2 regions of the Streptomyces sp. NPDC005374 genome follow, and region 1 is predicted to be linked to the other one. Evidence: riboswitches for the same ligand, from Rfam matches in the RefSeq annotation. Region 1 holds a riboswitch; the other holds the start of a gene.
The links. A riboswitch is a leader RNA that binds a small molecule or an ion and turns the genes downstream of it on or off. The one in region 1 is predicted to bind thiamine pyrophosphate.
Positions count from the first base shown of each region.

Region 2: it holds a riboswitch for thiamine pyrophosphate, as region 1 does, so the genes downstream of both, ACFYRX_RS43335 (thiamine ABC transporter substrate binding subunit) here and thiO (glycine oxidase ThiO) in region 1, are expected to answer to the same signal.

Region 1 is NZ_JBIAKA010000014.1:12,382-16,283, forward strand. Features, by position in the region: gene ACFYRX_RS31545 (NAD(P)/FAD-dependent oxidoreductase) at 122-1,342, opposite strand; gene ACFYRX_RS31550 (hypothetical protein) at 1,375-1,746, opposite strand; TPP riboswitch at 1,799-1,910, shown strand; gene thiO (glycine oxidase ThiO) at 1,908-3,065, shown strand; gene thiS (sulfur carrier protein ThiS) at 3,062-3,262, shown strand; gene ACFYRX_RS31565 (thiazole synthase) at 3,266-3,902, shown strand, end outside.
Region 2 is NZ_JBIAKA010000026.1:102,583-106,484, reverse strand. Features, by position in the region: gene ACFYRX_RS43340 (ABC transporter permease) at 1-1,185, opposite strand, end outside; gene ACFYRX_RS43335 (thiamine ABC transporter substrate binding subunit) at 1,224-2,294, opposite strand; TPP riboswitch at 2,291-2,398, opposite strand; gene rlmN (23S rRNA (adenine(2503)-C(2))-methyltransferase RlmN) at 2,418-3,524, opposite strand; gene ACFYRX_RS43325 (hypothetical protein) at 3,694-3,902, shown strand, end outside.

The DNA.
Region 1 (3,902 bases):
GAGGCGTGAGCAGGCGCGTGCCACCAAAACCCGTCTCTGGCGGGGGAGCTGGGTCGGCGTCCCGGCCGGCGGGGGTTCACAGGGGCCGGGCGACGCCGGGCTCCACGCGATGGCGCCGCGGTTACGCCGTTGCCGCCTTCAGCGGCCTTGCCGGGTCCGTCAGCAGCTCTGGGCGCATGTGCGCACCCGCCTCGATCAGGCGGCGGCCCTGGGCCAGGTCACGGGGGCGGCCCACCGCGAGGAGGGCGACCAGGCGGTTCTCCCGGAGCCAGCACACCGTCCAGGCGGGGCCGGACGGCTCACCGCGCCACAGGGTCGTGTCGGCGGACGCGTGGTGACCGGCGTACTGGACGAAGCGGCCGAACTGCTCGGACCAGAAGTACGGGACCGGGTCGTAGACCGTGGGGGTCTCGCCCAGGATGTCGGCGGCAACCGTGCGCGGGCCCTGGAGGGCGTTGTCCCAGTGGTGGACCAGCAGGCGCTCGCCGTACCTCGTCGAGGGGAAGGAGGCGCAGTCGCCGACCGCGTAGACGTCCGGCGCGGAGGTGCGCAGCCGCTCGTCGGCGACGACCTCACGATGTGCGCCGAGCTCGATGCCGGAACCGGCGAGCCAGGCCGTGGCGGGCCGCGCGCCGATGCCGACCACGACCGCGCCCGCGGCCACCCGGGAGCCGTCGTCGAGGACGACCGCGCCGGGCTCGACGCGTGCCACACGCGTGTGGGTGCGAAGAGAGGCGCCCGCGTCGGCGTACCAGGAGGCCATCGGCGCGGCGACCTCGGCGGGCAGCGCGCCCGCCAGCGGCCGCTCGGCGGCTTCCACGACCGTCACCGCACAGCCCGCCTCGCGCGCGGCGGTGGCGAACTCGGCGCCGATCCAGCCCGCGCCGACGACCACGATGTCGTGCTGCCGGGTGAGCACGGGGCGCAGCCGCTCGGCGTCGTCCAGGGTGCGCAGCAGATGTACGCCCGGCACGCCGTCCGTGCCGGGCAGCCGGACCGGTTCGGCACCGGTGGCGAGGACAAGGACGTCGTACGGCACGGTCCCGGCCTCGGTGTCCAGCTCGTGCGCGTCGGGGCGCACGCCCAGGACCTCGCGGCCGAGCAGCAGTTCGATGCCGAGGGCCTCGAAGTCCACGTCGAAGGCGGAGCCCTCGGCCTTGCCGAGCAGAACCGCCTTGGACAGCGGCGGACGGTCGTACGGCTGATGGGGCTCCGCGCCGATCACCGTCACGGTGCCCCGGAAACCCTGTTCACGCAGAGCGACCGCGGACTGGACGCCTGCCATGCCCGCGCCGACCACGACCACCCGCTGCTGCGCCTGTGTCTGCGTCCGCTCGCTCATTTGATCACCATAGTCAACTGACAATCAGTCAGTCAGGGGTCGTGCGCCGTGAACTGCTGCACACCCTCGACGACCTGTTCCACCACACTCGTCCCGCTGCCCGGCTGCGACTCCCATTCCCACGTCTCCTCCAACCGGACCCGGCCGTCGGGAAGTTCGACGACCGTCGAGAGGCAGTGCCCTGAGGATGTCGTTCCGTCGCTCTTCAGCTGGACGTACCGGAAGTCGAGACGGTCCCCCGCGCGCGTGCCGACCAGATGCCCGCGTACGACGTCCCCACCCGCGTACTCGGCCCAGATCTCCCCGTCCTGCTCGTGATACGTGAACCGGGTCCGCGTACCCACCTGCCCCGGAGCCTGATCGGCGACCGGGGCCAGGACGAGGCCGTCGAGCGAGCGGAGCATGACGGAAGGCTCCCTTACAGAGGCGTGGAGCGAAGGGCTAGGGTGGCCAACGTAGAGCACTCGCGGGAGCCCGGACGTACCGGGCTGAGAGGGAGGCTGGCGGCCTCCGACCGTACGAACCTGATCCGGGTCATGCCGGCGAAGGGAGGGGCTGGACGCCCATGTCCTCACGTACCTCGGACGTCCTCGTCGTCGGGGGCGGCATCATCGGCCTGGTCACTGCCTGGCGGGCCGCACAGCGCGGTTTCGCCACGACCGTGGTGGACCCGGAACCGGGCGGCGGGGCCGCTCAGGTGGCCGCCGGGATGCTGGCCGCCGTCACGGAACTGCACTACGGCGAGCAGACCCTGCTCGGCCTGAACCTCGCCTCGGCCCGCCGCTATCCCGACTTCGCGGCCGAACTCACCGACCTGACCGGGCACGACCTCGGTTACCGCCGCTGCGGCACGCTCGCGGTGGCCATGGACGCCGACGACCGCGCCCATCTGCGCGAACTGCACACGCTCCAGCGGCAGTCGGGGCTGGAGTCGGAGTGGCTGTCGGGGCGGGAGTGCCGACGCCTGGAACCGATGCTCGCGCCGGGGGTGCGGGGCGGGCTGCGGGTGGACGGCGACCACCAGATCGATCCGCGGCGCCTCACGCGCGCGTTGCTGGCCGCGTGCGAGCGGGCGGGTGTCCTCTTCCACCGTGGGTGGGCCGAGGGCCTCCGTGTCGTGCGGAACCGGGCCGCGGGGGTCACCACGGCCGACGGCGACGAGCTGGGCGCGGGCCAGGTGGTGCTCGCCGCCGGAAGCCTCAGCAGCCGTCTCTCAGGGGTGCCCGCGGACGTCCTGCCTCCCGTACGGCCCGTGAAGGGCCAGGTGCTGCGCCTGACCGTGCCACCGCGCCACGCGCCCTTCCTGAGCCGTACCGTGCGGGCCGTCGTGCGCGGCAGCCAGGTGTATCTGGTGCCGCGGGAGAACGGCGAGCTGGTGGTCGGCGCGACCAGCGAGGAACTGGGCTGGGACACGACGGTCACCGCGGGCGGGGTGTACGAGTTGCTGCGGGACGCTCACGAACTGGTTCCCGGCATCACCGAGCTGCCGCTGACGGAGACCCGCGCGGGGCTGCGCCCTGGCTCCCCGGACAACGCCCCGCTGCTCGGGCCGACCGAACTGCCCGGGCTGACGCTCGCGACCGGCCACTACCGCAATGGCGTGCTGCTCACGCCGATCACCGGGGACGCCATGGCGCACGTCCTGACGACCGGTGAACTGCCGGAGGTGGCCCGCCCCTTCACCCCGAGGCGGTTCCTGGAGCTCGTGGAGCAGCCGGCATGAACATCTCCGTCAACGGGGAGCCGCGGGAGTTCACCCCCGGCACGGCTCTCGACACCGTCGTACGGGCGCTTGCCCCGGCGCCCTCCGGGGTCGCCGCCGCGCTCAACGAAACCGTCGTCCCACGCACGCAGTGGCCCTCGACGCCCCTCTCCGAGGGAGACCGCGTGGAAGTCCTCACCGCCGTCCAAGGAGGCTGACCCATGGCCGACGATCCCTTTGCCATCGGCGGTACGCCCTTCTCGTCCCGGCTGATCATGGGCACGGGCGGGGCACCCAGCCCGGACGTGCTGGAACGGGCGCTGGTCGCCTCGGGCACCGAGCTGACGACGGTCGCGATGCGGCGCGTGAACCCCTCGGTGCACGGCTCGGTGCTGTCCGTACTGGAGAGGCTCGGCATCCGGGTGCTCCCGAACACGGCCGGCTGTTTCACCGCCGGAGAGGCCGTCCTGACGGCCCGCCTCGCGCGCGAGGCGCTCGGCACCGATCTGATCAAGCTGGAGGTCATCGCCGACGAGCGGACGCTGCTCCCGGATCCCATCGAGCTGCTGGACGCGGCCGAGGTCCTGGTCGACGACGGCTTCACGGTGCTGCCGTACACGAACGACGACCCGGTGCTGGCCCGGAAGCTGGAGGACGTCGGCTGTGCCGCGATCATGCCGCTGGGGTCGCCCATCGGTTCCGGGCTCGGCATCCGCAACCCGCACAACTTCCAGCTGATCGTCGATCACGCGCGCGTGCCGGTGATCCTGGACGCGGGGGCGGGCACCGCGTCCGACGCGGCGCTGGCGATGGAGCTGGGGTGCGCGGGTGTGATGCTCGCCTCAGCCGTGACGCGGG
Region 2 (3,902 bases), on a different contig from region 1:
GAGGTCCAGGGGCGGTTCGTCGAGGGAGATCAGGAACCCGAAGCCGACGGTCACCGCGGACACCCCGAGCGGCAGCATCAGCAGCGCGTCGAAGCCCCGTACGAACCGGCCCGCGTCCCGTCGGGTCAGCGCGGCCGCCGCGAGGCCCCCGACCACCACGGCGATGGCGGTGGCGGCGAGGGCGTACTCCAGCGAGTTCCCGACCGCCTCGATCGGCGCGACGAGGAAGACCCCGCCGTCGCTGTGGGTCAGCGCCCGGTAGTAGCCGAAGTCGGGGGCGTCGAGCGAGCGCTGCACCAGCACGGCGAGCGGCAGGACGAGGAGCACGGCGATGGTCGCGAGGACCCCGGCCAGCAGCCCCCACTCCCCCGTCCCGCGCGGCCGCCGGGCGGTGCCGGACGCGTCCACCAGCCGGAGCGCGGTCTCCCGGCGCCGTACGGTCCACGCGTGCAGGGCGAGGACCGCGCCCACCGCGACGAACTGGATCAGGGTGAGCACGGCGGCCGTGGCGAGGTCGAAGATGTCGGTGGTCTGCCGGTAGATCTCCACTTCGAGGGTCGAGAAGGCGGGCCCGCCGAGGATCTGCACCACGCCGAAGGAGGTGAAGGTGAACAGGAAGACCATGAGCGCGGCGGCGGCCACGGCGGGCGCGAGCGCGGGGAGCGTGACCGTGCGCCAGGCCGTGAGCCGGGACGCGCCGAGCATCCGCGCCGCCTCCTCCTGCCGCGGGTCCAGCTGCGCCCACAGCCCGCCGACGGTCCGTACGACCACGGCGTAGTTGAAGAAGACGTGCGCGAGCAGGATCGCCCACACGGTGGTGTCCAGCCGTACGCCCCACAGTTCGTCGAGAAGACCGCCCCGTCCCACGAGCGCCAGGAAGGCCGTACCGACCACGACCGTCGGCAGTACGAAGGGGACGGTGACCACGGCCCGCAGGACCTGCTTGCCGGGGAAGTCGAAACGGGCGAAGACATACGCGCCGGGGAGCGCGACCAGCAGCGTGAGCGCGGTGGAGGCGAGCGCCTGCCAGGTGGTGAACCACAGGACGTGGCGGATGTCCGGCTGGGTGAAGACGTCGGTGATCCGGCCGAACTGCCAGGCGCCGTCGGTCTTCAGCCCGCGCGCGACGATCGCGGCGACGGGCCAGGCGAAGAAGACGGCGAAGAACGCGACGGGCACGGCCATGAGACCGAGCCGCGCCGCGTTGCCGCTGCGGCGGGGCCCTACTTCAGTACGAGCGAGGTCCACGACTTGACCCAGTCGTCACGGTGGTCGGCGATCTTCGCGGGGTCCATGGTCTCGGGGTCCTTGGCCTGCGGTCCGTACTCGGTGAACTCGGCGGGCACCGACGCCCCCTGCACCACCGGGTAGACGAACATGTTGAGCGGCATGTCCTGCTGGAACTCCTTGGTGAGCAGGAAGTCCAGAAACGCCTTGCCGCCCTTGGTGTTCTTGGCGTTGCTCAGCAGCCCCGCGTACTCGATCTGCCGGAAGCAGGTCCCGTCGGCGACCCCGGTGGGCGCGGTGCTGGGCTTCGGGTCGGCGTAGATCACCTCGGCGGGCGGCGAGGAGGCGTACGACACGACGAGCGGCCGGTCGGCCTTCGCCTTCTTGCCCCCCGCGGAACCGGAGAACTCCTCGTTGTAGGCCTGCTCCCAGCCGTCGACGACCTTGACGCCGTTGGCCTTGAGCTTCTTCCAGTACGCCTGCCACCCGTCGTCGCCGTACTTCGCGGCGCTCCCGAGCAGGAACCCGAGACCCGGCGAGGATGTGGAGGCGTTCTCGGTGACGAGGAGGTTCTTGTAGGCGGGCTTGATGAGATCGTCGTACGACGTCGGCGGCTGGACCTTGTGCTCGGTGAACCAGGCCTTGTCGTAGTTGACGCAGATGTCACCGGTGTCGATGGGCGTGACCTTGTCCCCGTCGACCCGGTACCCGGCCTTGATCCGGTCGGCGCCCTTGGCCTCGTACGACTGGAAGAGCCCGTTGTCGAGCGCGCGAGACAGCAGGGTGTTGTCGACGCCGAAGAAGACGTCGCCCTGCGGGTTGTCCTTGGTGAGGATGGCCTTGTTGACGGCCTGCCCGGCGTCGCCGTCCTCCAGGACCTTCACCTTGTACCCGGACTTCTTCTCGAAGTCGGCGAGGACGCTCTTGGAGACGGCCCACGAGTCGTGGCTGACGAGGGTGACGGTCTTGGAGTCGCCGCCGCTGCTGCCGTCGGACGAGGACCCGCACGCGGACAGCGTGACCAGGCCGAGGCCGACGACGGCAGCAAGAAACTTCTTGTTGTTCACGGTGATGACCGAACTTCCTACCCAGAATGACCTGGGCGAGGTTCAGAGGGTCTGCGGCCCGATCGCCGCACTCTCAGCGCTGTCGCGCTCCCCTGTCGGATATGAAGATGTACGTCCTTCAGACTACCGTTCGGTGGCCGCGAGCTGGCCACAGGCCCCGTCGATCTCCTGCCCACGGGTGTCCCGGACGGTCACCGGCACCCCGTGCGCGGCGATCGCCTCGACGAAGGCCTTCTCGTCCTCGGGCCGGGAGGCGGTCCACTTGGACCCGGGCGTCGGGTTCAGCGGAATCAGGTTCACATGCACGGGCTTGCCCCTGAGCAGCCGCCCGAGCCGGTCCCCCCGCCAGGCCTGGTCGTTGATGTCCCGGATGAGCGCGTACTCGATGGACAGCCGACGCCCGCTCTTCTCCACGTAGTCGAACCCGGCGTCGAGGACCTCGCGCACCTTCCACCGCGTGTTCACGGGGACCAGGGTGTCGCGCAGCTCGTCGTCGGGGGCGTGCAGGGAGATCGCGAGCCGGCACTTGAAGCCTTCGTCGGCGAACCGGTGGATGGCGGGCACGAGCCCGACGGTCGACACGGTGATGCCGCGCTGCGAGAGCCCGAGCCCGTCGGGAGCGGGATCGGTGAGCGCGCGGATGGAGCCGACGACCCGCTTGTAGTTGGCGAGCGGCTCGCCCATCCCCATGAAGACGATGTTGGAGAGCCGCGCGGGTCCGCCCGGCACCTCCCCGTCCCGCAGCGCCCGCATCCCGTCCACGATCTGGTGGACGATCTCGGCGGTGGACAGATTCCGGTCAAGACCCGCCTGCCCCGTGGCGCAGAAGGGACAGTTCATCCCACAGCCCGCCTGCGAACTGATGCACATGGTCACCCGGTCCGGGTACCGCATCAGCACCGACTCCACGAGCGTCCCGTCGAACAGCCGCCACAGCGTCTTGCGCGTGGTGCCCTGGTCGGTCGACAGATGCCGTACGACGGTCATCAGCTCGGGAAGCAGCGCCTCCTGGAGCTTGCCGCGCGAGCCGGCCGGGATGTCGGTCCACTCCGCCGGATCGTGCGCGTACCGCGCGAAGTAGTGCTGCGAGAGCTGCTTGGCACGAAACGGCTTCTCCCCGATCCCGGCCACGACCTCTTTACGTTCGGCGGGCGTGAGGTCGGCGAGATGCCGCGGCGGCTTCTTGGCTCCGCGGGGGGCGACGAAAGTGAGTTCTCCGGGTGCAGGCATAACCCTTCCAGTGTGGCAGATCATCGCCGGGAGCCCAGGCCGGAGCGGGGTGGGGGTGGTCACCTGCGGGTGCCGACTGTCGACGTTGGTCGGCTTCGGACGGCCCGGGGACGGCCCGGGGGGCGTGCCCTACGGATGGGATGATCACTCCGGAGGGGTGCGAGTGGACATGCTTGAACTGATGGAGTGGCTGGCCGAGCGCGGCGTCACGACCGTTTTCAAGATCGACGGTGACCGCATGGTTGAGCGACGGGCGGCATGGATGGTCATCGTCAGCGGTGGGCCCCTTGGCGAGGACTCATTCTTCCGTGCTGACCTGTCCACAGCAGACGCATGCCTTGACTCGCTGCTCGCTCACCTGGAGGGCAAGGGCCTGTC